DNA from 3 places in the Bradyrhizobium sp. CCBAU 25338 genome. Region 1 is predicted to be linked to each of the others. Evidence: riboswitches for the same ligand, from Rfam matches in the RefSeq annotation. Region 1 holds a riboswitch; each other region holds the start of a gene.

What was found. Region 1 has a riboswitch for cobalamin ahead of ACM42_RS01100 (DUF1636 family protein). Riboswitches for the same ligand answer to the same signal wherever they lie in the genome.
Region 2: another riboswitch for cobalamin. It lies ahead of metE (5-methyltetrahydropteroyltriglutamate--homocysteine S-methyltransferase); the one in region 1 lies ahead of ACM42_RS01100 (DUF1636 family protein).
Region 3: another riboswitch for cobalamin. It lies ahead of ACM42_RS12535 (TonB-dependent receptor); the one in region 1 lies ahead of ACM42_RS01100 (DUF1636 family protein).

Annotation. Positions count from the first base shown of each region.
Region 1 is NZ_LFKY01000001.1:248,769-258,321, forward strand. It holds gene cobN (cobaltochelatase subunit CobN) at 1-2,357, opposite strand, end outside; gene cobW (cobalamin biosynthesis protein CobW) at 2,357-3,391, opposite strand; gene ACM42_RS01100 (DUF1636 family protein) at 3,388-3,762, opposite strand; cobalamin riboswitch at 3,856-4,075, opposite strand; gene cobO (cob(I)yrinic acid a,c-diamide adenosyltransferase) at 4,115-4,750, shown strand; gene ACM42_RS01110 (cobyric acid synthase) at 4,763-6,211, shown strand; gene cobD (threonine-phosphate decarboxylase CobD) at 6,200-7,165, opposite strand; gene cbiB (adenosylcobinamide-phosphate synthase CbiB) at 7,177-8,118, opposite strand; gene cobU (bifunctional adenosylcobinamide kinase/adenosylcobinamide-phosphate guanylyltransferase) at 8,246-8,749, shown strand; gene cobS (adenosylcobinamide-GDP ribazoletransferase) at 8,746-9,528, shown strand; gene bluB (5,6-dimethylbenzimidazole synthase) at 9,533-9,553, shown strand, end outside.
Region 2 is NZ_LFKY01000002.1:49,297-58,849, reverse strand. It holds gene ACM42_RS01890 (hypothetical protein) at 1-16, shown strand, start outside; gene ACM42_RS01885 (flavin-dependent monooxygenase) at 450-1,643, opposite strand; gene ACM42_RS01880 (carbonic anhydrase) at 3,549-4,292, opposite strand; gene ACM42_RS01875 (thermonuclease family protein) at 4,301-5,056, opposite strand; gene ACM42_RS01870 (nodulate formation efficiency C protein) at 6,562-7,284, opposite strand; cobalamin riboswitch at 8,070-8,272, shown strand; gene metE (5-methyltetrahydropteroyltriglutamate--homocysteine S-methyltransferase) at 8,373-9,553, shown strand, end outside.
Region 3 is NZ_LFKY01000032.1:86,758-96,310, forward strand. It holds gene ACM42_RS12510 (lytic transglycosylase domain-containing protein) at 1-915, opposite strand, end outside; gene ACM42_RS12515 (adenylate/guanylate cyclase domain-containing protein) at 1,235-2,971, shown strand; gene ACM42_RS12520 (hypothetical protein) at 3,074-3,250, shown strand; gene ACM42_RS12525 (hypothetical protein) at 3,405-3,617, shown strand; gene ACM42_RS12530 (hypothetical protein) at 3,885-4,142, shown strand; cobalamin riboswitch at 4,214-4,427, shown strand; gene ACM42_RS12535 (TonB-dependent receptor) at 4,542-6,770, shown strand; gene ACM42_RS12540 (hypothetical protein) at 6,832-7,413, shown strand; gene ilvD (dihydroxy-acid dehydratase) at 8,888-9,553, shown strand, end outside.

The sequences.
Region 1 (9,553 bases):
CAGCGCGGCGCAAGGCCGGCCAGGTGCAGCGCCATGGCGAATTCCTCGCCCGCCGTGCGCATCGTCGCCGAGCCCCAGAGATCGACGATGAGGCCCTTCGGCCAGTCGCCATGATCCTGCAAGTGACGGCGGAGCAGCTCTTCCGCAAGCTTGATGCCTTGCGCATGCGCCGACGGCGTCGGCACCGCGCGCGGATCGACGGCGAACAGATTGCGCCCGGTCGGCAGCACGTCCTGGCGTCCGCGATAGGGCGAGCCCGATGGGCCCGGCGCAACGCGCCGGCCTGCCAGCGCGGCAAGCAGCGCGTCCCGCTCCGCTTCACCGCAGGCGCCGCGGCCGAACACGTGCAGGCCGTCGCCGAACTGGCTCTCCTTGAGATCGCAGACGAAGCGATCGATCCGCGGGATCGCTTCGGCCGGCGCTGCCGAGGCATCGAGGCCGAGATCCTCTTCGAGGCCGGCGGCACGGGCCTCGTCGCGGATCGCGGCGATCAGGCGCTGGCGGCGGGCGGGATCGAGACCGTCGGCGGTCGAATATTCATCGAGCAGCCGTTCGAGCCGGCGCAACCCTTCCGGTACCGCGGATGTTTCCAGCGGCGGCGGCAAATGGCCGATCGTGACCGCGCCGATGCGCCGCTTGGCCTGCGCGGCCTCGCCGGGATCGTTGACGATGAAGGGATAGATGACGGGCAGATCGCCGGTCAGGGCTTCCGGCCAGCACGCAGATGACAGCGCCACGGATTTCCCGGGCAGCCACTCCAGCGTGCCATGCGCACCCATGTGCAGGACGGCGTCACAGCCGTGCTGACTGAGCCAGAGATAGAAGGCGACGTAGGCATGGCGCGGCGTGCGGGCGAGATCGTGATAGTCGGCATCGCGCGAGGCCGCTTCGCCGCGTTCCGGCTGAATTGCGACAATCGACCGACCACATTCGATCGCGGCGAAATAGAACGCGCCGTCGCGGCAGCTCGGATCGTCTTCCGGCGCGCCCCAGGCCTGCGCGAGATCGTCCTGCAAGGCCTGCGGCAGGCGCGAGAGCGCCGCCCGGTACTCGGCGACATTCCAGATCAATTGCTGCTTCAGCAGCGTCTCGCCGAGCGCATGAACCGGAGCGACAGCGTATCCGGCCTCCGAAAGATCAGACACCAGGGCCTCGACCGAAGCCAGCGCATCGAGACCAACCGCATGCGCGATCTGGTGCGGCCGGCCGGGATAGTTCGACAGCACGATCGTCAGCCGCTTCTCGCCGGCCGGCGTCTCGGCAAGGCGTCGCCAGGCCGCGACGCGCACGGCGACCGCCGTCACACGCTCCGCATCGGGCGTGTGCGCCAGATGCGAGAATTGCAGATCCGGATCGCGCATAGCGGCCGATTTGAAACTCATCACGCCCGCGAACAGGCGTCCGTCGACCTCGGGCAGCACCACATGCATGGCGAGGTCGCCGGGCGACAGGCCGCGCAGCGACTCCGCCCAGTCCTCGCGCCGCGCCGTGGAGAGCGCGACCTGAAACACGGGGCATGTCGCGGCATCGAACGGCGTCGTGCCGTCATCGCCGATCGCAGAGAACGCCGTTGCATTGACGATCGCGGCTGGAGGATCCTGCGCAAGATGCGTGCGTAGCCAATCCGCGACGCCCGCGGCCTTCAGCGAGCTGACGAATACGCCATACGCATCGAAGCCGCGCTGGCGCAGCGCCGCGATCAGGGCATCGACCGAACCGGTGTCCGCAGCCGTGAGATAAGAACGATAGAACGTCACCAGCGCGCGCGGCTTCTTCTCGGCGCCGGCCGGCGCCGCAATCACGCCGCACTCGGGATCATAAAAGCCCATCTCGGGCACGATCATCTCGCCGACGACCGGTCCCGCATAGAGGCCCGAGGCCAGCGCAAGCTGCGCGATCGCCGCCTGCGCCGCGACCGGACCACCGGTGTCGCAGAGTACCTTGAGCCGGCGCAGCGTCGAGACCGGCAAGGTCGAGTACGCATCGAGCCGCGCGTCGTCGCGGCCATCGGCCGGCAGCACCGCCAGCACGATGTTGCGATCCTTGGCGAGTTGCTGCAGGGCCGCGAGCCCATACGGCCAATAGGACTCACCGCCGATCAGCCGCACCAGGATGCCGCGCGCCTGCGACAGCGTGCGCTCGATATAGGTGTCGACCGACAGCGGATGACGGAGCTCGGCGAGATTGGCGAGCCGCAGCGATGGCAGGCTGCTCCGGCCACGCCGCCAGCCGGCCGCGAACGCCGCAAGATCGGAATCCGAATACGAGAGCACCACGAGATCGGCCGGGTCCTGGCCGATGTCTCTTGGTGTCGCGGTCTCCTCGAGACCACGGCTCTCGCGGAAGACGACGTGCATCAGATACCAAGTCCTGCCTTGATCGCAGCCTCGTCGATATCGCCATGCTCGCCGATCACGACGAGCTTCGACTGCCTGACACCCGCGCCCCAGGGCCTGTCGAACTGGTGGCGCACGCGCTCGCCGACGGCCTGCAGCAAGAGGCGCATCGGCTTGCCCGCGACCGCGATATAGCCCTTGGCGCGCAGCACGTTCTGCTCGCGCGCCAGACGCTGGACCGAGGCGACCAGCGCATCGATATCCGCGACTTCCGGAAGATCGATCACGACGGAGGCGAAATCGTCGTGCTCATGCTCCTCCTCGCCGTCATGGTGCGACGGGCGCGCGGCGAGATCGTTCTCGGCGGCAGCGCCGAGGCCGAGAATGACGCGCGCATCGATCGCACCGTCGGTGACGGAAAGCATCGGCACGCGGCGCGGCATCTCGGCGGTGATCGCCGCCCTGGCGGCTTCGATTCCCGCCGCCCCCGCTAGATCCGCCTTGGTCAGCAGCACGATGTCGGCGCAGGCGATCTGGTCCTCGAACACTTCCGACAGCGGCGTCTCGTGATCGAGATTCTCGTCCGCCGCGCGCTGCGCTTCGACGGCAATCGGGTCCGGCGCGAAGCGGCCCGCCGCGACGGCCTCGGCATCGGCCAGCGCGATCACGCCGTCCACCGTGATGCGCGAGCGAATCTCGGGCCAATCGAACGCCTTCAGCAGCGGCTTCGGCAGTGCCAGGCCCGAGGTCTCGATCAGGATGTGATCGGGCCGCACCGGGCGCGCCAGCAATTTCTCCATCGTCGGAATGAAATCGTCGGCGACGGTGCAGCAGATGCAGCCGTTGGCGAGCTCGATGATGTTCTCCTCCGGACAGTTCGCATCGGCGCACGACTTCAATATCTCGCCGTCGACGCCCTCGCTGCCGAACTCGTTGACGAGCACGGCGAGTTTCTTGCCGTTCGCATTGGCAAGCAGATGCTGGATCAGCGTGGTCTTGCCGGAACCTAGAAACCCCGTGACCACCGTGACGGGGATTTTTGCGAGCGAGTTCATTCGGCGGCCTCCGGCACGACGGCAATGGGGGGAATGCGGGCAAGTGACTGCTTGCGGAATATTTCCGGCCTGCTGCGCCAGGGCACGAGGCCATCCGGCGCCGCCGCATAGGCCGCCGCGCCCGCGACCACGTCCTGCGCATTCGTCTCCGACAGGCGGCCATAGACATAGGACCAGCGGCCGGGCGCGCTGAGCGCGACCGAGCAGCCCTGGCTGCAGGCCGACAGGCATTCGACGGGAACCACGGTGACGCCGTCGGGCACGCCCGCGTCGAGGATCGCACCATGCAGGCGCTTGCCGGGCGTCGTCTCGCCCTCGCCAAGCGTCTGGCCGGCGCGGCAGGTGATGCAGACGTGAAGTGTGACGGTCATCGCCTCTTCCAGGATAATCAGCGGGAGGCGAGAGGCACACGGACCCTGACTCAAGAGGCCGTTTCCCCGTCGCGGAACACCCCGTCCGCCGGTCCAAAACTCTTCGCGCTGGCAGGTCTCCCGGCTTGCGGAGCAGGGCTTTGCCCTTCGATCCCCGCCTTCCCGATTCCCGCGGGAATCAGTGGCTTCGGGCATCTCTCCGGTCACGGTCGCGGGGGCGGCTGCATTTTGGACCCAAATCCTGCCGATTCGGACCCTATCGCATTCCCTCTTCGCCTGTCATAGGACAGGAACCAACGCCGGGCCACCATTTGCCCGTGGCTGCCACTTGTCAAGCCGAAGGACTGGTACGATGACGCCTGAACCGGACACCCGAACGGGCGAGGAAACCGACGCCCGGCACGCCCAGAAAATGGCGAAGAAGAAAGCCGCCCGCGACAAGATCATGGCGACCAAGAGCGGCGAAAAGGGCCTAGTCATCGTCCACACCGGCGCCGGCAAGGGAAAATCCTCCTCGGCCTTCGGCATGATCGTCCGCTGCGTCGCCCATGGACTCCCCTGCGCGGTCGTGCAGTTCATCAAGGGTGCCTGGGACACCGGCGAGCGCCGCCTGCTCACCGGCCATTTCAGCGAGCTCTGCCAGTTCCACGCGATGGGCGAAGGCTTCACCTGGGAAACGCAGGACCGCGCCCGCGACATCGCCGCAGCGCGCGCCGGCTGGGAGAAGGCCAAGGAACTGATCCTCGATGAGAGCTTGCGCATGGTCGTGCTCGACGAGATCAACATCGCGCTGCGCTACGATTATCTCGACATCACTGAGGTGGTCGACTTCCTGACCACGCAGAAGCCGCCGATGACGCATGTCGTGCTCACCGGCCGCAACGCCAAGGACGAGCTGATCGAGATCGCCGACCTCGTCACCGAGATGACGCTGGTGAAGCACCCGTTCCGCTCCGGCATCAAGGCGCAAGCCGGCGTCGAGTTCTGAGTCTCTTCGGCGATGACGCGCGCATTGATGATCCAGGGAGCCGGCTCGGACGTGGGCAAGTCGCTCATCGTCGCCGGCCTTGCGCGTGCCTTCACGCGGCGCGGCCTGCGCGTGCTGCCGTTCAAGCCGCAGAACATGTCGAACAACGCCGCCGTCACCGTCGATGGCGGCGAGATCGGCCGCGCCCAGGCGCTCCAGGCGCTAGCCGCCGGCGTCGAGCCGCATACCGACATGAACCCGGTGCTGCTCAAGCCCGAGACCGATGTCGGCGCGCAGGTCATCGTTCACGGCAAGCGCATCGCCACGGCGCGCGCGCGCGACTACGCGGCGATGAAACCGTCATTGATGGGCGCGGTGCTGGAGAGCTTCGAGCGGCTGAAGGCGCGCGCCGATCTCGTTCTGGTGGAAGGCGCCGGCAGCCCGGCCGAGGTGAACCTGCGCAAGGCCGACATCGCCAATATGGGCTTTGCACGCAAGGCGGACGTGCCGGTCGTGCTGGTCGGCGACATCGACCGCGGCGGCGTGATCGCGCAACTCGTCGGCATCAAGACGGTAATCGACCCCGACGATGCCGCGATGATCCGTGGATTTGTCATCAACAAGTTCCGCGGCGATCCCACGTTGTTCGACGACGGCTACAGGCTGATCGAAGACAAGACAGCCTGGCGCGGCTTCGGTGTGCTGCCCTGGTTCGCGCGTGCCGGCGAACTGCCAGCCGAGGATGCGCTGGGCCTGAGTGACGCGCGAAAGCCGGGCCGATGCAAGATCGCCTGCCTCGCGCTGTCGCGCATTGCCAATTTCGACGATCTCGATCCGCTCAAGCTCGAGCCGGGCGTTGATCTCCTCATGGTGCGTCCGGGCGAAGCCATTCCCGGTGATGTCAAGCTCGTCATCATCCCGGGCTCGAAATCCACCCGCGGCGATCTCGCCTTTTTGCGCGCGCAGGGCTGGGACATCGATCTTCTCGCGCACCACCGAAGGGGCGGCCATGTGCTCGGCCTCTGCGGCGGCTACCAGATGCTCGGGCTCAGCGTCGCCGACCCCGACGGGATCGAGGGTCCTGCGGGCGAGACACCGGGCCTCGGACTTCTGGACATGAAGACGGTGATGAGCCCGCAGAAGACGCTGACGCGGGTTGCGGCCGTGCATGCCGCCACGGGGCAGCCGATCGAAGCCTACGAAATCCATATCGGCCGCACCGACGGCCCCGATCGCGCCCGCCCGTTCGCGAAACTGAATGGCGAGCCGGAAGGCGCGATCTCGCAGGATGGCCGCGTGCAAGGCAGCTATCTGCATGGCCTGTTCACGTCGGATGATTTCCGCAAGGCTTATCTCGCAGCGCTCGACATTCCCGCAGGCGACGAGCCCTATCGCGCCAGGGTCGAAAGCGCGCTCGACGCGCTCGCCGACCACATCGAAACCCATCTCGACGTCGACGGCCTGCTCGCGCTAGCGCGCTAGGACCTCCGCAACGCGCGCCCATTCGGTTTCGCTGCCGGGAAGCCCGAGCCGCAGCCATGCCGGCTTCTGCGCAAAGACGCGCGACCAGATTTGGCGACGCGCGAGCTTCTCCTGTTCAGTACGCGCGTCAGGCGTTTCGTACGAGCGAAACAGCGGCGTGCCGCCAACGAGCCGCCAGCCTTGCGCTCGCGCCATGTCGTCGAGGCGGCCGCAGTCGCGCGCAAGCCGCGCGGACGTGGCCTCGGCCCAGGCCTGATCGCGCAAGGCGCGACAGCCGATCGCGATCGCCGCTCCCGAGACCGGCCATGGACCCGACATCGCCGCGAGCCTGGCGATGTCGAGGGCATTGCCGATCGCGAAGCCGAGGCGCAGGCCGGCAAGGCCATAGAACTTTCCGAAGGAGCGCAATATCAAAAGTCCCGGCCGATCCGCTTCCGGCGCGAGCGACAATTGCGGAACGGCATCCGCAAAGCTCTCGTCGACGACGAGCCGGCCGACGCGCGGCAGCAGCGCCAGCAGATCCCTTGGCATATGATGCCGGCCGTCGGGATTGTTGGGATTGACGACGACGGCGAGATCCGCGCCCGCCAGCGCGTCAAGCTCCGCGACCTCCCGGACGTCCCAGCCTGCAGCCGACAGCACCCCTGCATATTCGTTGTAGGTCGGCGCGAGGATGCGGGCGCGACCGGGCGGCACCAGTTGCGGCAGCAATTGAATGGCGGCCTGCGCGCCACTCATCGCAACGACCGGTGCACGCGTGCGATAGGCCTGCTGCGCAGCCCGATGCAGCGTCTCGATCTCGGCACGCGACGGCAACGCGCTCCACGCATGCAAGCTCACCTCACCCACCGGATAAGGCAGCCGGTTGATTCCGGTCGACAGATCGATCCAGTCCTCCGCGCGTCCACCAAAACGCTGCTGGGCCTGATCCAGATTTCCACCGTGCTCGCGCATGCCCCGTTGTTTCACGCGAAAGCCAGGACCGCAAGCAGGCCGGCGAGCAGCAGCATGGCGCGACGGTACAGCGTCAGTGCCTCGTCGATGTCGGAGGCGCGCGGATCGCGCGCACCTTCGTTCAGCCAGGGCTCATTCGTGACGCTGCCGTGATAGATACGGGGGCCGCTGAGCCGCACACCGAGCCCGCCAGCCATGGCCGCTTCCGGCCAGCCGGCATTGGGCGAGCGATGACGGCGCGCATCCCGCGTCATGCACGACAGCGCCTCCGACCGGTGCGGCGCCAGCAGCACGAAGAGAAATCCAGTCACCCGTGCCGGAATGAAATTGGCGACATCGTCGATGCGCGCCGCCGCCCAGCCGAACGCTTCATGCCGTTCGCTGCGATGGCCGATCATGGAATCCAGCGTGTTGATGGCCTTATAGCCGAGGATTCCGGGCAAGCCGAACAGCGCGCCCCAGAACACCGGCGCTACGATGCCATCGGAGGCGTTCTCCGCGAGGCTCTCGATCGTCGCGCGTGCGATGCCGGCTTCATCGAGCGCAGCTGGATCGCGGCCGACGATGCGGGACACCGCGTCGCGTGCAGCGGCGATGTCGCCATCCCGCAACGGGGCTGCGACAGCGGCCACATGATCATGCAACGAGCGCAGCGCGACCAGGGGCCAAGCCAGGATGCCCACCAGCATGATCTGAATCCAGCCTGAGGGAATCAAGGATTGAAGCCCCCAACCGAGCGCGACCGAAAGCGCGATCACCGCGAGCGCGCCGGCAACGCCGGCAGCGCGGCGCAACGACGGCGGATCGGACGCGCGATTCCAGGCGGAGTCGATCGCGGCAATCAGCCAGCCCAGCCAGGTGACGGGATGGCCGATCCGCACGAACAGCGAAGACGGCCAGCCAAGAAGGGCATCCACCGCCATCGCCACTGCCATGGCCCCCGCAAAATCCACGCAAATCTCCCGTCTCGCTCCGCCCCCTGTTGCGCAAGACGGCGGCCGAGCGCAAGTCCCTCGACGCCTGATTTCGGCTTTGTCTTTGGGCGCGTTTGATGATTAGTGCTGGCGACAGGAGACCTTCATGGCCGTCATCTTGATCACCGGCGGAGCGCGATCGGGCAAGAGCACCCGGGCGGAAGCGCGCGCGCGCAGCTTTCCCGGCCAGCCCGTCTACATCGCAACCGCCGAGGCGCTCGATGGTGAAATGGAGCAACGCATCGCAAGACATCGCGCACGGCGCGGAACCGATTGGATCGAGCGCGAGGTCCCGCTCGATCTCGTGCCGGCACTGCTCGCAACCGATGGCGGGGGCGCGAGGCTCGTGGACTGCCTGACGCTGTGGCTCTCCAACCTGATGCATGCGGCGCGCGACTGGGAGCGAGACGTGAGAGAGCTCGCCGGCGCCCTTCCCCGCCTCAACAGCCCCGTCGTCCTTGTGACCAACGAAGTCGGCCTCGGCATCGTGCCCGACAACGCGCTGGCGCGAAGCTTCCGCGACGCCGCCGGGATCATGAATCAGATCCTTGCCGATGTCGCCGACGAGGTCGAGTTCGTCGTCGCCGGCCTGCCGATGAAGCTGAAATGATTCCGCGCGCCGAGCTCTTGCGAGACGTCGTCGCCGATCTCAGGATCGCAGCGTCGTTCGTGACGATCCTGCCCGTCGCATCGCCGAAGCCCGCCGGGGACGGCGCGATCGCGCGCGCGACCTGGGCGCTGCCCGTCGCGGGATTGCTGGTCGGCCTTGCGGGCGCGTTGATCTACAAGATCTCCATTCGCTTCGGACTGACACCGAGCCTTGCCGCCCTGCTCGTGCTGGCCACGACCGCCCTCATCACCGGCGCGCTGCACGAGGACGGACTTGCCGACACTGCGGACGGACTCGGCGGCGGCCGGACGCGCGAGCGCAAGCTCGAGATCATGCGCGACAGCCGGATCGGGACCTATGGCGTCTGCGCACTGATCCTGTCGTTTGGACTGCGCTGGAGCGCCCTTGCGGCGCTCGCCGATCCATGGGCCGTCACGCTCGCGCTGTGCGCTGCGCACACTGCTGCCCGCGCCGGCGTGCCGGCCTTCATGTCACTGGTCGCGCCGGCGCGGACTGATGGGTTGTCGGCCGGCGCCGGATCGCCGCCGGGCCGCAGCGTCGCCATTGCCTTCGCTGTTGGAACGCTCGCACTTGCCCTGGCGTTGGGGCCGGGCAAGGCGCTGGTCGGCCTGGTCCTGCTGTCGCTCGCCGGCCTGATGCTGGCGCGGCTTGCCATCCGGCAGATCGGCGGGCAGACCGGCGACATCCTCGGGGCGTTCGAGCAGACTGGCGAGATCCTGATCCTGCTGGTAGCCGCCTCCTTCCCGTTGGGACATTGACGTCATGGTCGAGTTCGACGACGCC
Region 2 (9,553 bases), on a different contig from region 1:
GCCAAGGCCGAATTGATCCATTAATTCCGATCGGCGGTGTACAGTACGCTTCATATCAATGTCGCACGGCCGTTGCCAGCGCGTTGGCGTGCCGCATCGATGAGCGCAAGGGTGAGTGCTAGGAAGTGCGCAATGCAGAGCGTCTTCCGCACCGTGCGGCCCAAGCGGCAAGTGTGAGTTGAACCGCGAGCCGTTGCGCAGAATTTCAGGTGGTCCCGCTCGGCACGTCAATGATCGGGGCAGGGCTGTAGAGGCTAATAATGGCGCGCTATGTTCGGACAACGAACCTGCGCTCCAGGATATGAAGTGGGATTTTTGAAGAGGGACAGCCCAAAGCTGTCTTTGTCCACATTGAAACAAGGCGCCAAGTCCTCAGCGGCAGACCACATCACGACTCCGGTCCGGTAATTCGTTCGCGTGGCGTGTGGCTTGCCCGTGCGTGCCCCACTTCATGGAAAGCCCGGCTGTATTGCAGTGCCGAGCAGAGCGCGGCCAGCGCTCTGAAGCGTTCCCTCGTTTAAAGCTGCGTGCTGGGCAACCACGAAGCTGTCGCACATGGCGCGTGCGAGATTGCCGGTGGTATAGAGCGCCTGAGTTCCAGCAAGGCCGCTCGCAATCCTGCAGACCTCAGCGCCCCGCTGCGCGGCGTTCGTAGCGGCGAGCCGCATCAGCATCGTGGTGCTCAGATTTACCTCACCCGTGAGCGCTTGCTTCCACAGCTCCTCCGTGGTCTCGTAAAAGAAGGAACGAGCGGAACGTAGCATGGCTTCGGCTTTGGCGATCTCAAGCTGGACATAGCCGCGCTCAGCCATCACAGGCGCTCCAGTGATCGAGGCGCGGCTTCCGGCCATGGCGAGCACCTCGTCGATTGCGGAACGTGCAATCCCGATGCCCACAATCGCATGCGCCTGCGCGGCGAAAGCGACGGATGGGTAACTATAGATCGGCCCATCAAGTGTCGCCGGACCACCGCGGATCAAAGTCCATTCCTCTGGCACAATGACGTCGCTGACAACAACGTCGTGGCTTCCGGTGCCTTGTAGTCCGATGACGTCCCAATTGGGCCGGATTGTTACCTTCTCGGCCGGGATCACCGCTACGCGCGGGAGGTCTCCGGTCGGCTCGCCTTCCACTGTGATACCAACTCCTATCAAATCTGCCCCCGGCGAGCCGCTAGCGAATGGCCACACGCCGTTCACGACAAATCCATCGGTGCATCGCTTGGCGGGCTGGAGCGGGAAAAGCGCGCCCGCCAACACGACGTCCGGCCCATTGGCGTACACTTTTCGAAGCGTGTCGTCCGGAAGAGCAGCGAGGTAGCGAGCCCCATCCCCGAAGCTGGCAACCCAACCGGCGGATCCGTCGGCCTCGGAGATGCGCTCGATCAGGCGACAAAAATCGGCTGGCGTTCGCTCCTCGCCGCCGAATCGCTTGGCGACCATAGCCCGATAGACGCCGACACGCCTGAAGCCGTCTATGATCTCTTTTGGGATTTTCTGCACTCGGCCAAACTCGTTGCGACGCGCACGGATCTCGACGAGTAGGGGGGACAGATGAGCCCAGGTCGCAGCCGCAGCGTGGGTTTCGGGAGTTATCTTTTCTGGTGGTGCATTCATAAAACGTCCTCCGTGTTTTCCGATCATTCGCGCGTCATTCATACGCGCGCATGGCGACGCCGCGTGATTTAATAGCGAGGAGGGCATCCCCAAAGCTGTATGGAATGCATGAGATTGCGCACGGTAACTTCCCGGCTTAAGGGCGCGGAAGCCTGACCGAGATACAGCTGTTGCCGTTGGTATTGAGGCTGGCTGGCAAAGCAGCCGATAGGCGGCGACATCGATCCGTCTTTGCCGCACTGGGTCTCCGGCGTTTGATCGGGCGCATGCGGCGTCATGTCTTCTCCACGGACGTGTGTCACACTTATGACAAGCCGGGTCAAACGAGGTTTGGAATTTCCGAGTTGTGCTTGGGAGGGCGCCAAGCCTGCGTCTTCTTTTCCATCTTCCCAGCAATCGACGTGCCATTAAGCATGTCTGCCGTCCCTGTCTGAATTGCGCGGGCCCCCACCGGCGTGCCGTGCCAGCGCATACTCGTGTCTTCATGTCCACTTTCAGGCGCGAATGTCATGAACTCAACGACCCGCAAGCAAAACGACAGAGGCGGACCTCGAGCGCCGACCGGATTCAATGTTTTTGCTAAAATGGGGGCCCGCTCCGATCTCCCGACGCGACAAAGTCCAATTTGCTTTTCGTGCGACTGCGGGAGAGCGCCTGGTTAGAAGAGGACCTCCAGACGGCAGGTATTCAACCGCACGGAGCTCAGGAGGCTGTAATTTCGCGATCAAGCCAGGTTCAAGGTGACTGCAAGAATGCCCCTCACATGCAAGCGAAGAGGAAGCGCTTCGGACAGGTTTAGGGAGTATTCGAGAGTCGCCAGCAACACACGAGCTATCTACGTTCTGTCGTACCGGACGCAAGAGATCGACGCAGATTCCTTTTCCTGGCCGACTCTTTTGCGGCCGCTGGCGCCTCTCTCTTCGGCGGTTTTCCAATGCTTCCGATCTTTGCCGAGCTTGCCAAAGTCGCGCAGCCACTATCCCCGCACGACGAGCATTGCGACAGACCAGGCACCCTACGTTCTGAAGCTAGCGCTCTGTTTCGCACTGAGCGACTTTCTGGCTGAAGAGCCTGCTTCCGGAAGCGCTCGGTTGCCAGATCATTTCCTGCTCCAGACGCGGTGTGCGACGCTTAAATCATTGTTGCTGGCCCACCGAATTCACCTAGGCGGATAGATCTAGCTCATTTGCCGAGTCCCGCAGGCACTAAGAACCTGAGAGTCGAACTCGTCATGGAGGACGGATAGTAGATTGTCCAAGTGGTCGGTCGTGCGATTGTGTGGAATGTCAAGCAGAGCGTATGCGAAATCGTAGCGAGAACAGTCATGCCTTCAACGGCACCGTCAATGTGGGCCGCATCCTTGGCGGCGAACGAGACGACCTAACAAATGATTGATGAGCGGCTGAGAGTGTGAGGTCGCGGTCTCCTAAATCGATCAAGAAGGGCTGTCCGGTACTGAGGCGGATAGCATGTTTCTTTACAGCCCCAGGGCTGCCAGTCGTGCTGGTGGTTCTATCTGATGTTCAGCCCTGGCTGAGCTTGGTAAAGCAGGACCATGGATGGTTTGCCCGATCTGGGCTGAGAAGCTCTCGTAATCGTCGCGTGCTCGGGAGTTCAGAGGGCAATGTTTTTCATTGCGATCTGCTGACGGAACCACCTCTATTGGGTCGGCAACTCAATCTCGAGGCATGAATGCCGTCGGACGCGCAATGTGCGTTTCTGGATGCTGGCCGCGCGTTGCCAACATGAGTGCGTAGAACAAGAGCAGAATTACGAGGCCACGCATACCGAAGGGCTTCCCGAAGCCATGAATATTGTTGAGCGGATGGTATCCGGCGCATGTGTTGCAGACGATGGACCAACACAGCAGCGGAGAAGAGAAGTTCTGCATCAGACGGCAGATGATTTGCCGCGGGTGTGAAGGTGCAAGCGTCAGCTCACAATATCGACCTTGCCGGTGTCGATCCGATACAGGCCCCCGACGACCTTCAGTCGGTTCTGCTCGAGTGCGGCGTTCAGAATAGGGCCCGTCGATTTAAGTTTGTTGACATTATCGATCACATTTTGTCGGGTTGCGTGAGCAAATGTGTCGCCGGCTTGCTGTAGAGATGCCTTCACTGCAGGAGCAAGTGCGGTGACCAGGGATGAAATGTGCCCCGGCGGCGGCTTATCTTGATGGAGAGACTTGATCGTGGCGTCGATCGCACCGCAATGATCGTGGCCGAGTACAAGAATCAGCGGCGTGTTCAGTACTGCGACCGCATATTCCATACTGGCGAGCGTATCATCATTAGCGAAGTTTCCGGCGACGCGGCAGACAAATAGATCACCTAGTCCGCTGTCGAAGACAAGTTCGGGCGCCACGCGAGAGTCGGCGCAGCTCAGAACCGCCGCATATGGATTTTGGCCCTCAACTAAGACCGGACGCTCGCGCCTGAAATCGTCGACTCGTGATGCGCCCTGGACAAAGCGATCGTTCCCCCTCAGCAGCCGCTTCAGGGCAGCATCTGGCGCCAGCAGGTTGTCTGGCTTGGGCGGGCCTTTTGCTTCCTTCGCATCGACAATGCCATTGCCGAACCGCAGGGAAACTGCCAAAGCCGCGAACACCAACAGCGACCGGCGCGAACGCGCTATCTTGGTTAAATGGTACATGTTTGGAGTATTGGCTGCATGCATGTGTCGCCTCATCGCACGGCCTTACGCCACCCGGTGGCTTCGGCTTCCGCTTCGCTACAGAGCCAGCGTTCGCCGCGCCTCTTCGTCATGTCGATTTGGTCGTAACTAGGTTGCCCTGGCAGGTGATAAATGCGCTCGCCGCTGCGCTCGTGAATGCCTTTTATCAGGCACTCGGGGGACGGCGGTTCCGATAGCAGATCGGATCCGAGAAGGACTTCCTGAGCGTCGATCGGAACCAACGTCGCGCCGACGATAATCGTGCCCCTATTGCGGCGAGGCCAGTCCCAGGGCGCGATGAACGCCCCCGACCACAGCCCCGCATGGGCTGTGCTCGCCACCAACTCATAGACAGAGTAGGTATGGCGAGATGCACCAGCCGATAGTGCCCAGCCGGAGCGTACCATCCAGGCGTTCACATTCTCACCTTCGATGAAACAGCTGCCGAGGGCTCGCCTGTACTCGTCGGCTCTTTGGGTGTGACAATCCCAGGTTCGCCCATTCGAATGCTTGATGAGCTCGTCGCGAGCAGCTACGCCGCAGGCCCATCTCCGGCCCTGGGCGTCGAGGCAAATCTGGTCCGTCTCAGGAGCTCCGATACCTGAGAGCCGAACGTTGGTGTGCTCGATCTCGATAGTATTGCCGTCGAGGATGCGCGGAACACCGCTGAGTGTCGCGGCGCAGACCGGAGATGTGATGAGAGCGAGCAATGCGCATATGATTCCGCGGTGCGTCATCCCGAGAATAACCTTTCGCTCCTGATCCATGTTCACGCACGATACGGTGCCGATACATTCGACTGCCGACCGAATGATATCCGCTATCCCGCTGGCTTTTTCGACGTGCTTTATGAGAGCTTCGCGAAGCTACGACCTGACGCTGCGTAAGGATCAAGAGATTTCTTCCGCATTGCGTGCGGCGTTATTCTTCGAGCATCGACGGCTCTCTCACTGGGAGCGCACTGTACGCTCTCGACCTGAGAAGAAGATGGGCGTCGGACCCTGACGAACTCGCGCTGATGGACAAACCCGAGCCTCGGAATGTTGTCTTTGCAAAAAGTTGCCAGCTATGAAGCGTTGGCGCTCGCGGTCCAGTCAGGCGTGGAGGAGCAACCTTGCTGTAGTTGGTGACGACTTCGATCGGCAAACTGGACGCTGCCGACCCTCCCGACTAGGACAATGAAGTTCGCCCTAAGTCTTAACAGAAAAAAGATGTTCAAGAAGGTTCTGGTCTGAATCGCTCTGACGGATTTTAGAAAAAGGACGCAATGGAGTGCGAGCCTCAACGCTCGCCGCACAAATGAACCGTTCTTGTTTGAGCAAACCGCACAAATCCGGTCCCTTCTTACGCCCGACCAGATGATCGCTGATGGCAATCGCATTGGGGCTTTTGGCTCCTCCGCGCTGCGCCGTATTCCGTTAAGCGCTAGCTCCCAAACGTTTGTACAAGGACTGAATCATTTATGACTGAGGCCGCGCGACGGGCGGCCGCTCTTTGGTAGGGACGTTCCCCGCGATCTCAACGTGCATACCCAGGAGCGCTGGCATTAGCGTGCGTTTGCTCCACAAATTGTAAAGGCTGCGATATTGAGGCCCGGCTTTGCCGTAGACGCGCCGGAGAAGGGGAGGCGGCCCACGTGTTCGGACAATCGCGAGTACCATCCTGGTGCAATTCAGTGCGAGGCTTGAGTCTACAATACGCGTTGCGCATCACCGCACTCGGGGCGGATAGCTTCGGTGCGGCTGCCGACTCAGGCTGCGCATCATACTTAAGCACCTCGCTGCACTATTGGAATGACATGGTCGCGGCCGTTCGGGAAGTACCGGTCTTTTGTTGCGCGCTTGAACTGGATGGCCGACTCAGAGCCGAATTCGCAATCAGAGACGGTGCCAGGACGGATGGAGCAGAGCTGAAGACGCGCTTTCCCATGCTTCGAATCCGGATCTATGCGTGCAGACGAATGAGTGCGAGGAAAGCTAGCGGCCGAGCCAGTCTGGTCCTCCACGTTCTCGCGTACCGCCCCGGAGCTTCCCGCCCTGCGCACTCGGAAATGGGCAGGCGCTCAGCGGGTATGCCAGGGTCGCTATCGCTGCCCCGTTCGCGGTAACTTCCTCGTCGCTTTCGTCTCAGCACTGGGCCCTTGGTGCCGCCTCGAGCCGATATGCTTACGGTTGCGGAGCCCTAAACAACAGAGCGGGTATGTCTGCAGTAGGCTCCGACGCGCCCGGCCATGGACGGGCTGCGGCGCGATATTGCGCTGCAAGATGGTTTACTAAGGCCTCTGCTCTCCTAAGTCTTCCTCTTCCTTTGGCTCGGTAGGTTGGAACCAGGAGCCAGGAGGGAATTTCGCGATGCGCTTGGCAAAGGAGGATTGTGGCTCCCAATCAGGTCCTTCGCTCTTCTCGAAGGAGATGACCCCATTGTGTGTAAAATAACGTGGTCCTTGGATACTACAGTTCACCACGAGCAGAATGCGCCACATATCACCTTTCTCGGTCGGCTTGTCATTCCGCTTCGGTAGGTAGTCCACTCCAACAGGATCGATGATAGTGCAGCGGCCGTGCCGCAGAAGATCGCCGAGCTGGCCTTGCGGCGTACTCACAAAGTTGAAGTTGGTCGGATCATGCAGAAAGTTAAGATTTGCGCCCCGTTCGCCATCTGCGACTTCAGTGGCGATCAACGAGAGCGCCAGGGCGCGCCAGCCCAACTCCATCGGCTTCGCATACGTTGAGGCGAGTTCAATCGTACCGTCGGGCGCGACTTTCCAGGCGATAACGTACTGTTCGTCCGATTTGTTGTCCCGGTGCCTGGTCCACGAAACGAAAACAAAGTCGTTTTGGCCAAGTTCAACAACGCCCCACATTTGAGGGACGAACTGGGCCACCATCGAAACATTGGAGATGATTTGTTCGATCGTCTCACCATTTTGCGCTCGCCAAGTTGACTTGAGTCGTTCGACAATGGGGCTGTCGCTGGCGCGAATATTGGTGCTCATGGCAGCCGGCCAGGCGAGGCAGATTAGAAATCCGCCCAGGCAAAGCCATGGCGCTGCTCTTCCAGACATTCTCTTCATAACCCTCAGCCTATCGCGTTTCATCCAGACATCTTTCAAAGCGGGCAACCTTGAACCTGCTATGAGCGAGCGCAAGAAATGTCCCGAGATGCTAGGGGGCACCGCTCTCCCGCGCCAGCAGGCGCTCCCCTCTATGTCACGCGCCGCTGACTTCCCTCGCCAGCGACAGCGTCAATTGGCTGAGCTGGACATGCCCAGCAGGAGGAGATTGGGCATGCCGAGCGATTGCATTCTTCGTGCCAGGCAATAGACAGAAATTTCCACGATTTCTGTGTCCCTCTTGTCGACTTTCCGACCTGCGCCCGTTTCGATGTCTTCATTCAGTGTATCCGCCGCAGCTGTTGTATCCTTGTGCCTTGGCCTATTCGATGTAGATCCTTTAGTCCGAAAACAGCTGGCCAACGGAGGTGCTGGGCGAGCCTCTGGAAATCGGAAGCCGCATCGCCAGTATTCTGCGCGAAACAGCGGTACTCCCCGCCGGCAAGCTGCTTCTGTCCCTTTCATCGGTCTGGCGCGCCGCATCGCCTCGACGCACCTCCGATGCTCATTGAGACATCTGACAAAGACATGTCTGATTACTGCATCTCTGATTGGAGAATGTCTCTAGATGGTGGTGAATCATACACATGCACGCTCATTCGCCTAGCAAATGTCGCAGATTGGCTTGGCACACAATCTGAGAGGTTGACGGAAGAGTTCTCCTGCCGATAATCCACGGCCGTCGAGGTTCTCCGGTGCCCATTTAATCCGGAGCTAAGAGGGAAGCCGGTGCGAATGCCGGCGCTGCCCCCGCAACTGTAAGCGGCGAGCCGCTGTCCAACGATGTCACTGAAGCCTCCAAGGCTTCGGGAAGGCCGGACAGCAGCGATGACCAGCAAGCCAGGAGACCTGCCCCGACAAAATATTGGTCCACGGGCGGGGTGTCTCGGTGGTGCGCCAAGCAGCCGTCGCACGCGCGACTCCCCTGCCTGCGTCCGCCATGGCCTCTGTCCCCAACAGGGGTTGATGCTATGTCTCTTCGCTCTCTTCCAATCGCTACGCTCGGAACGCCACGCATCGGTCCAAGGCGTGAGCTCAAACTCGCTCTCGAAAGCTACTGGGCCGGAAAGATCAGCGAACAGCAGTTGCACGAGGACGCATCCGGCCTGCGCGCAGCGAACTGGGCTCGTCAGAAATCTCTCGGCGTCACTATCATTCCGTCGAACGACTTCTCGCTGTATGATCAGGTGCTCGATACAAGTGTCATGGTTGGGGCCATCCCGGAGATCTACGCCTCGAAAGGAGAATCCGTTTCGCTCAAGACGTACTTCGCCATGGCCCGCGGATCACAATGCGACGACCAGGATGCGAGTTGCGGTCAGAGCCCACGGGGATCTGGCGCACCCGCGCAGGGAATGACCAAGTGGTTCGACACCAACTACCACTACATGACTCCCGAGTTCTACAGGGGACAAGCGTTCAGACTGTGCTCTCGCAAACCCATTGAAGAGTACGAGGAAGCAAAGGCTCTTGGCTTTCAGACCCGCCCGGTCCTGATCGGGCCGGTCACATTCTTGAAGCTCGGCAAGAGTGCCGATAGCGCGTTCCAGCCCCTCTCCCTTTTGGATGATCTGATACCGGTCTATATCGACGTTCTGCATGAATTGGCCGAACGAGGGGCTAGTTGGGTTCAGCTTGACGAGCCCTGCCTGGCCCTTGATCTCGATGAGGCGGCGCGAAAATCTTTGCTACATGCCTATAACCGGTTCGCAAAGGAGGGACCGGCCATCAAGATCATGGTTGCCAGCTATTTCGGCGCGCTAGGCGACAATCTAAATACTGCCTTGAACCTGCGAGTTTCCGGTCTGCACCTCGATCTTGTTCGAGCGCCAGAGCTATTGGATCAAATCATTGCTGAGGGCCGAAGAGATCTCATCATGTCGCTCGGTGTGATCGACGGCCGGAACATATGGCGCTCGAACTTGTCGTCGCTCCGTCAGCGGCTGGATCCAGCGATTGCGAAGCTCGGCAGGCACCGTGTGCAGCTCGCTCCATCCTGCTCGCTGCTTCACGTGCCGGTCGATGTTGAACTCGAGACCGGGCTTACGTCCGAGGTCAAGAGCTGGCTTGCTTTCTCGGTTCAGAAGATGCGTGAGCTTGCGATCCTGGGGCGGGTACTCGCAGGCGACCAGAATGTTGGGCTAGCTCTTGC
Region 3 (9,553 bases), on a different contig from region 1:
AAGGTACCATTGTGCGCGGCACAGAACGTAGCCGAGATCGCGGCGGGCGTCAGCGGAGACGTCATCGAGATCGTCCCCGGCCTTGCTGGACTTGCCGGTGACCGCGGCACAGGCTTTCACGATCGCGAGCGCATCCTCGCCGAGCCGTTTGGCCGCGCGCCTCGCGCCCGCGTAATCCTTGGCGCCGAGCCGCTTGTCCATGCGCGCGCGGTGATCGTCAGCGGACAGAAGATCGCGAAACGCTTCGTAGAAATCCTCCTCGCTGCGCTCGGACAATTCGTCGGCGCGCCAGGCTTCGCGCACGAGCCGGGCGGCGCTGTCGGTATCGCCTTCGGTGCGCAAGACGCGGGCGAGCGCAAACTTGCCCTTGGCGCTGGTCGGCCGGCCCATCGTGAACTTGTGCACGGTGGCGGCGTCGGCCTTCTCCTGCCACAGCCGCGCCTCGGCGCGCCGGCGCAAAAGCGCGCTGCTCGGCCAGTCCGGATTGGCGGCCAGGAAGGCGGCATAGCGCTTGAAATTCGCCGTGCTCTCGGAATGGCGCAGCATGAACCAGTCGGCGAGCTTCTGTCCGGCGGGATCGGCGATGCGGTCGCGCGCCGCGCTCGCGTCATCCGTCTTGCCCTTGCGCACAAGATCGATGGCGTCCTTCAGCGCGGCGAGGTCGCCGGTCAGCGGTGGCGGTGCCGGCCTGTCCGCGGGCTGGTCGACCGTCTTCTTCGACTTGCGCCTGGCCTCGGCATGCTTGCCGTGCCGCGCCTTGCCGGCGGAGGCATGGCGGTGCTTGCCGGCTTTCGCCTCATGCGTCTTCTTCGGCGCGGCCGATTTGTGGCTGCTTTTGGCGGCCAGTTCTGTGGGAAGGAGGGCCATCGCGGCCACGGCAACGAAACACGCGAGCGAGCGTAGGCACTGGTTCATTCGATGGTCCCCCCTGCGAAACCACTACAAAACCAAGGTCCGCGACGACATGCGGCTGGAGAATCAAACTAGCGAACGATGCCGAGGCATCGTTCCGCATCCTGACGCTGTCGCAACAATGCGGCAAAAAACCGATGCCCCGTGGGAACTTCCGCAAAGGAGAAAAGGGCAGAGCCGTTAACCTTTGTTAACGGTCGGGCTCGCGCGACGGTTGCATGGTGCAGGACGCCAGGAGGGCCAAGATTGCGCGTGTTCCCGCAGCCAGTCCGGTGTATGGAGTTCCCTCGTTCCGTCCTCTTGGCCTTTGCCTTCCGCACCCATGCCGATTTTCAACCAGTCGATCCGGCGCAAGATCGTCGGCATCGCCCTCGGATTGATCGTCCTGATGCTGGTCACCTCGATCCTGTCGATGGTGATGTCCAGCCAGGTCGGCGTCCTGCTCGATGAACTGACCAACCGCTACATCCCGGCCTACAGCCATCTGGCGCGCGCCAACATTCGCTCGCTGGAGCGGGCGCTGGCGCTGCGGCGGATGATCATGACCCGGATGGAGGCGCCGTCGGACGAGGAGGCCTACGCGGCGCGCCTTCGCGAATTCGAGCAATCGGACCGCAGGATCGAGGAGGAGGCCGAGGCCGCGCGCAAGCTGATCAACGCGATCATCGAGGACCCCAGGACGTTTTCCGACAATGCCGCGCTGGCGCGAATCGATATCCGCATCGACACCGCCGTTACCGAGTTGCGGCGCGATCTGAGCGAGGACCATGCGAAGCTCCTCAAGCAGGTCGACGCCAAGCAGATGGCCGAGGCGCGCGGCACGCTGGAACACATCGACGTGCTGCGCGAACAGTTCAACCGGAAGATCGATACGATCCGCGGCGATATGCTGGCGCAGGTCTTCTTTTCGACGTCGCAGGTGATCAGCCGCCAGCATCAGACGATCATCGTTTCGGGAGTCGTGACATTGCTCGCGGCGATCGTCGGATTTGCGTTTGCGCTGCTGGTGTCCAGCGGCATCACGCGTCCGGTACGGCTGCTGCTGGCCGGCACCCGCGAGGTCGAAGCGGGCCGGTTCGACAAGCCCATCGCCGTCTCGACGCAGGACGAGATCGGGGAGCTCGCCGCGGCCTTCAACCGCATGATCGAGCAGCTGCGGCACAACGAGCGCATCCGGGAGACCTTTGGCCGCTACATCGACCCCAAGGTGGTGCAGGGTCTGATCGAGCGGCCGGAGGTCGCAATCGAGGGCGAGCGCCGGGTCATGACCATCATGTTCTGCGATATGAGCGGCTTCACCTCGATGAGCGAGGGCATGACCCCGCGCGGCCTCGTCAAGGTGATGAATCACTATTTCACCGTGATGTCCGGCCCCATCAGGAGCAATCGCGGCGTCATCGACAAATATATCGGCGACGCCATCATGTCCTATTGGGGCCCGCCCTTCATCGAAGAGGACGAGCAGGCCCTGCTCGCCGGGCTTGCTGCCGTCGAGATGGCCGACCAGGTGCCTGCGCTGCAGAAGCAGCTGCCCGATCTGCTCGGTATCCGCGCCATGCCCGCGCCGTGCGATCTGCGGATCGGCATCGCCACTGGCGAGGTCCTGACCGGCAGCATCGGCTCCGAGCTGATGATGAGCTTTACCGTGATGGGCGACGCCGTGAATCTCGCCTCGCGGCTGGAGACCGTCAACAAGGTCTACGGCACCCGCATTCTGATCTCGCAGGCGACAGCGGATGCGATTGGATCGCGCCTCGAATTGCGCGAGATCGACCGTCTTGCGGTCGCGGGCCAAAGCGCGCCGCAGGCGATCTTCGAGGTGATGGCGCGACCGGGCGCACTCACCGATGCGCAAGTCAGCCTGCGTACGCACTATGCCGAAGGTCTCGCCGCGTATCGTGCCCGGCGCTTCGACGACGCACGTGCCGCCTTCAACGCGGCGCTCGAGGCGGTCCCCGGCGACGGTCCCTCGCGCACGATGCTCGGCCGCATCGGGCAGTTCGCAGCCAATCCGCCGGATGCCGCTTGGGACGGCACCTGGCGGCTCGAGCAGAAATAGGCTGTCGCGGAAAAATTGATGCTACCCCATAACGATGTTCGCTGTGACCTATTTCCCGGATTTAGGTTAGCTGTCCTTGTGGCGTTTGACGGGGACACGCCGATGACAGAACTTCAGGACAGGTTGGAACGGTTCGAGACGCTCACCGCCGAATGCGAACTGATCGCCAAGCTCGCCACCGACAGCACCAAGCGCGAGTTCTATCTGAAGCTCGGGGAGCAGTACCGCCAGCTGGCGGTGGATATTCGGCAGGCGATCGCGACCACGGCTGCGGCCTGAGGCCGGCTGAAATCCGTTCTTAACATTTAGCGCGCATTCTCGCAGCATGCGGGCATCGCCGATCGGCGGTGGCTCGTGGTGGGAAGGCCGGGGTTCGTTGCAATGCAGCGCACCTCGCGAGTGTCATCGTGCCATGCCTGACAGGGCAAGTCCCATGCGCCTCGTTGCCGTGATCATATGCGCGCTCATGACGGCGGCCTGCGACCAGGAGCGGGACATCACCGGCTCGACGACGTCGACCTGTCCGATACGAAACTACAGCTACAATCCACGCGACATGAACCAGTGCGTCAACGCCTGCAGATCGTGCGATCGCGGCACCACGGTCACCTGCACGACCTCCTGCACCCTCAAGGGGGCTCGCTGAGCAAATTGCCTTCTGCCTGCAAGGGCTCGCAACCGCGCATCCCCGGCCCCCATCGCCCCCGCCGTCTCGACCTGATAGGGTCGATCGGAGCAGGGGGACATCGGATGAAATTCGCAAGCTTTGAAATCGACAACGCCGGAGGTCTCGTGGGAACGGCGAGCAACGCGCAGGCTTCCAGCGAACGTGGCGTTGACGGTGCCGAGGCACCGGAACGATTTACATAGGATAGTCATTGGAAGCAGTGGGCAGGACGCGGAGTCCGATGGAATGGGTATGCTCGATCCCGGCCGGTTCCTGGTGTCGTGCTCGCATTGCGATGCCTGGCCGATGGCCGCCAACGTGAAGCGTTCAAGCTGGTCGGCATCCCCGCATGAGGTCCGTTTCGTCTGCACGCGCTGCCGGCGCGAAGAGACCGCGATCGTCTCGGCCTCCGGCGAGCTGATGCCGATCAAGCGCCTCGACGTTCCGCCGCGCGATGTCGCTGTCGCCTGGGCTCAGGCCCAGCGCCCGCGAGGACGAACGTAGGCGGCGCAGGGCATTGTTCGATTCGCTTTGAAGCCGGCCCACCGGTCGATTGACTCCCGGCCTGGGCGCCCCGTAGATTGGCCGCCGACGGTTCTCCCCATGGAGATCAAAAGGGAATGTGGTGCGAGATGTCCCAAGGCCGGGATCTTCTCAATGCCATGGCTGCCCCCGCAACTGTAAGCGGTGAATCTCTCGTCCTATGCCACTGGGAATCTCGGTCCTGGGAAGGCGACGCAGAGGTAACGACCCGCGAGCCAGGAGACCTGCCGTCAGCCGTGGTCACACGCGAAGATGTCGGTCGGGGAGTACAGACATTAGCTTCACCGGAGCAATCGATCGCTCCGCCGTAAAGCCTCGTTCGCTGTGACGTGCCACTGACGTCATGCCGAGGTTACAATTGTGTCCCGTATTGTCACTGCCGCCAGGCGCCGCTGCGCCGGCATCGTTGCGGCCGTTTCGCTGTATTCGCTCGATCCCTCCATCGCCCACGCCCAGCAGTCCGTCGCCGAGCAGCTGCCACCGGTTGAAGTGACCAGATCCGACGATCAGAACCGTACGCGTGCCAGGGCGATCGGCGATGGCGAGGCGGGGCGGCGCCGAACGGCGCCGGACGGGGCGCCGAGTGGGACCGGCTCGTCCGGCTCGGGCAATGAGGCCGCCGCCGGCAATGGCGGTATCGTCGGCGCGGCCACGACCGTCATCACGGCCGCGGACATCGCTCATGCGCCGTCGCAGACGCTGGCCGAGATCATCGCGACGCAAGTGCCGGGCGCCCAGATCACGACGTTCTATGGCGGCCCGATCGGTGCCAAGACCAGTGTCGACCTGCGCGGCTTCGGTGCCTTCGCCACGGCCAACACGCTGGTGCTGGTCAACGGACGGCGGCTGAACGACATCGATATGGCCCAGGTGGACCTCTCCACCATCCCGCTCAATGCCATCGAGCGCATCGAGATCACGCGCGGCAATTCCGGTGCGGTGCTGTATGGTGACAATGCGGTTGGCGGCGTCATCAACATCGTCACCAAGAATGGCGTGGGCGGCCCGCCCGTGACAGCGCGCATCGAGGCCGGTTTCGGCTCATTCAATACCAGGCTCGGCAACGTCTCGGCCGCGATCAATTCCGGTCCGTGGTCGACCTCGTTCTACGGCAATGCCGTCAGGACCGACGGCTATCGCGACAACAATCGCTATTCGCAGGAGAACGGCGTCGGCAATCTGAACTACACGACGCCGGGCTTGACCGCCTTCCTGACCGTCACCGCTGACAATCAGGAGTTGCGACTGCCGGGCGGCCGCACCGTCGATCCCTCCATCGGCGTCGACGAGCTCGCGACCAACCGGCGAGGGACCAGCACGCCCTTCAACTACGCCAATCAGCAGGGTTTTGGCGCGACCGCGGGCTTCACGAAAACTCTTGTCAACGGCGTCGATCTCATCGTCGACGGCGGCGTGCGCGACAAGAAGCAGCAGAGCGCATTTTTCTCGAGCCCGGCGCCGGTTCCGGCTTTCTTCACGTCGACCTATGTCGATGCTGACCTTACGACATGGTCGATTACGCCGCGGCTCAGCGTGAAGAGCCTGCTCTTCGGAATGCCCTCGCAAGTGCTGACCGGCGTCGACTACTACGATGCGAGCTTTCAGCAGAACCGCGGCGCCGGCCAGGGTCTCGCTCCCTGGCACAATTACGATCTCAGGCAGCGGACGGTTGCGGGCTATATCCAGCACACGCTCGGCGTCGCGCCAACGACCGATATCTCCTACGGCGTCCGGGTGCAGAACACCAATCTCTCGGCACGTGACAATTTCGACCCGGCCGCTCCGTTCAACGCCGACATCGGCGCGCTCCCGCTCAGGACCGACGAGACGCAATATGCGCTACACCTCGGTGCGGAGCATCGTCTCAATGACACCGTCGCGCTGTTCGGCCGCGTTGCGCGCGCCTTCCGCACGCCTGATGTCGACGAGCGGGTGTCGTCAGGCCCTTCATTCGACCCGTTCTTCAATCCGCTCCCGCAAACGTTCCAGCTCAAGACCCAGACGTCGCAGGATATCGAGGGCGGGCTGCGCATCAGAGGAGGCGGACTGCAGATGCAGAGCAGCCTCTATCTGATGGACCTCGCCAACGAGATCCATTTCAATCCGATCCTGTTCTACAACACCAATCTGGATCCGACCCGCCGCTACGGTTCGGAGACCAGTGTCTCCTATCGGATCAACGACGCCCTGCTGGTGCGTTCCGGCATGGCCTATACACGGGCCGTCTTCCGCGAAGGCGTCTGGGCGGGCAACGACGTGCCGCTGGTGTCGCGCTACACCGCGAGTGCGGGCCTCACCTGGAAAATCTGCCAGAACTATCTGGTGCTGGACGCCACCGCGCGCTTCTGGAGCGAGCGTCGCATGGACAACGACCAGGCCGGAACCCAGAAGCCGATTCCCGCCAACGGCACGATCGACCTCAAGCTCAGCGGCCAATATGAGCGCTACTTCTGGTCGCTCAGCGTCAGCAATGTGCTCAACGCGCTTTACTACGACTACGCCGTCGCAAGCGCCTTCACGGACGGTCGCTTCAGCGCCTATCCGCTGCCCGGTCGCACCTATCTGCTCAAGGCCGGCGCCACGTTTTGATTTCAATGGGGCTGTCACAGGCCCCCAAATGGACTAGAACTCGAAGAGAAGGAGATCACTTATGGCTCTCGACATCCTGCCGTCCGACGGCGACGGTTCCCGCCTCCATCCGGTGACGCCGCGTCTCGCGCCGATGTTCGGCTTCGCGCTGCTGACGGTTTCATGCGCGCTCGCAAGTTTTGCGTTCGCCTGTGCGACGCCGTTCGCGGCCTTCGCCGTCGTCGCGGCTGCAATGCTGCCGCTGCGTCCGGCGCTGCTCGTCGTCACCGGAGCCTGGCTCGTGAACCAGAGCATCGGTTTCGGCGCGCTGCACTATCCCATCGATGGCAGCACCATCGCCTGGGGTTTCGTCATCGGCGCGGCTGCGCTGCTGGCGACGGCGGCGGCGGCGGCCGTGCTCCGCAGGCTGCCGCAGGGCCGCACGCCGCTGATGCTGGCGCTCACGCTCGTCGCCGCCTATGCGGCCTACGAGCTCGCGCTGCTCGCCGCAACGCCGTTCCTGGGCGGAGAGGCCGCCTTCACCGCCGCCATCGTCACGCGCATCGGGCTGACCAATGTCGCCTGGCTCGCCGGCCTGGTCGCCGTCTGCGAGGTCGTGCGCCTGTTCGATCCGTTCGGGCGCAAGGGCGTGATGTCGGCCTGAGCAGTCCTCTCGTAGCCCGGATGGAGCACAGCGAAATCCGGGGCAACTCGTTCCGTAGCGCGTCATTTCTCCGGATTGCGCTTACGCTCCATCCGGGTTGCGTCGCCGCGCCTGTGTCGCCCTTCTGTCAATCCGTCAGCGCGGAAATATTCCGCTTTACCGAAATTCGGATTTGTCGTATGTGTTGCCCATCCCGGCTCATCCTTGAGGGGCGACCATGTGGTCGTCATTGTCGCGAGCCGGGCTTTGCGGTGGACGCGGCAGCGTCGTGCACGAGAGGTGAAGGGCAGGGCGGATTGCTCTCCGTGAGCCCGAAACTGCGTGCGGACGAGCGGCGCTGTCAGGTTCGTCGTGCCAGCATTTCGGCGGCAAAGTGCACAACGCCGTCGAACCCTGTGGCGCCAACGAACCGCGCGTACGGCAAAACCGTGTGGTCCTGGCCGTCGTTGCTACGGTCAAGCTCTTGCGGAGGCGGCAGTCGCGTCAACCAGCGCGGCGCCGGTGGATTTCGCAGGGGTGAGGGAGGCCAGAACGAACTCGGCTCCCGGGAGAGCGCGGCATAAGCCGTCCGACCATCGCGCAGGGAAGGCCGTGTGTTGGGCTTCACCTGTATGCTGCTGTGCGGTTTTCTGCGTGTGCTCTATGCGCAGCAGACCGCGGGTGCGAGCCGGCACCCGGCCTTCCCTGCGCCCTCTTGGCTCAAGAGGGTGGAACGACGAAGCAAAGCTCGGGCGAGTTCAGCCGCGAGAACGCGAAGGCATGTCTACGATTTCAGATGCGCGTAGAGGCTGCGATGCCGCCCCTTGCTCCGTCATTGCGAGCGCAGCGACTTGTCCGCCGAAGCCTTCGGCGAAGGCGGAAGCAATCCAGAATCGTTCCACAGCGGCAGTCTGGATTGCTTCGTCGCAAGAACTCCTCGCAATGACGAGGCGGAGAGAACGTGCGCCATACTCCACTCTCGTGCCCCAGACGCAGCGCAGCGTCCCTTCGACGGTGCGCTGCAGAGCCGGGGCCCATGTCGCTGTGTCGTACTGTGGCCCTGGGTCCCGGCTCTGCGCCGCAACGCCTGCACGTTGCAGCTTGTCCGGGACACGAGCGGCAGATTGGCTGCCTATGCCCAAGCCGACTCAGCCGCGATGATGCGTTGTTCTAGCTGGCAGAAAGGGCGCACTGCATCCGTCGCAAAATCTGAAGTTGCCAGATGGCCCCCTTAGTGGAGGTATCAAAGTAGTCTTGTCCGTGTCTTCCACGCCACGATTGTTGTGCCTCCGCAACACTCACGCCGGATTTAACCCTCATCAGCGGCGGTTCGCATCGTCGCCGCTTTTTGGCCACACCCGAACATGAATAAAATCACTCTAGTGTTTTAAGGGCAGTGGCGGTCTTCGAAGGCGACGAGAAAATCCCAAGGTCGATTCAAATCTTGGCTCTGATTTTTCGGGTCTGAAAGGGTTGGCCGGGGAAACTGGTTGCGATGGTCGCAAAGATTGACAAGCAGAGGCTGCCGAGCCGTCACGTGACGGAAGGCCCTGCGCGTGCGCCCCATCGGTCCTATTTCTACGCCATGGGTCTGACCACCGATCAGATCCACCAGCCTTTCGTCGGTGTCGCCTCCTGCTGGAACGAGGCCGCTCCCTGCAACATCGCGCTGATGCGCCAGGCCCAGGCGGTGAAGAAGGGCGTGGCGTCGGCCGGCGGCACGCCGCGCGAATTCTGCACCATCACCGTCACCGATGGCATCGCCATGGGCCATGACGGCATGCGCTCCTCGCTGCCGTCGCGGGAATGCATCGCCGACTCGGTCGAGCTGACGGTGCGCGGTCACGCCTATGACGCGCTGGTCGGCCTTGCCGGCTGCGACAAGTCGCTGCCAGGCATGATGATGGCGATGGTCCGCCTCAACGTGCCCTCGATCTTCATCTATGGCGGCTCGATCCTGCCCGGCAATTTCCGCGGGCAGCAGGTCACCGTGCAGGACATGTTCGAGGCGGTCGGCAAGCACTCGGTCGGCGCCATGTCGGACGAGGACCTCGACGAGATCGAGCGTGTGGCCTGTCCGTCGGCGGGCGCTTGCGGCGCCCAGTTCACCGCCAACACCATGGCGACCGTCTCCGAGGCGATCGGCCTCGCTTTGCCGTAC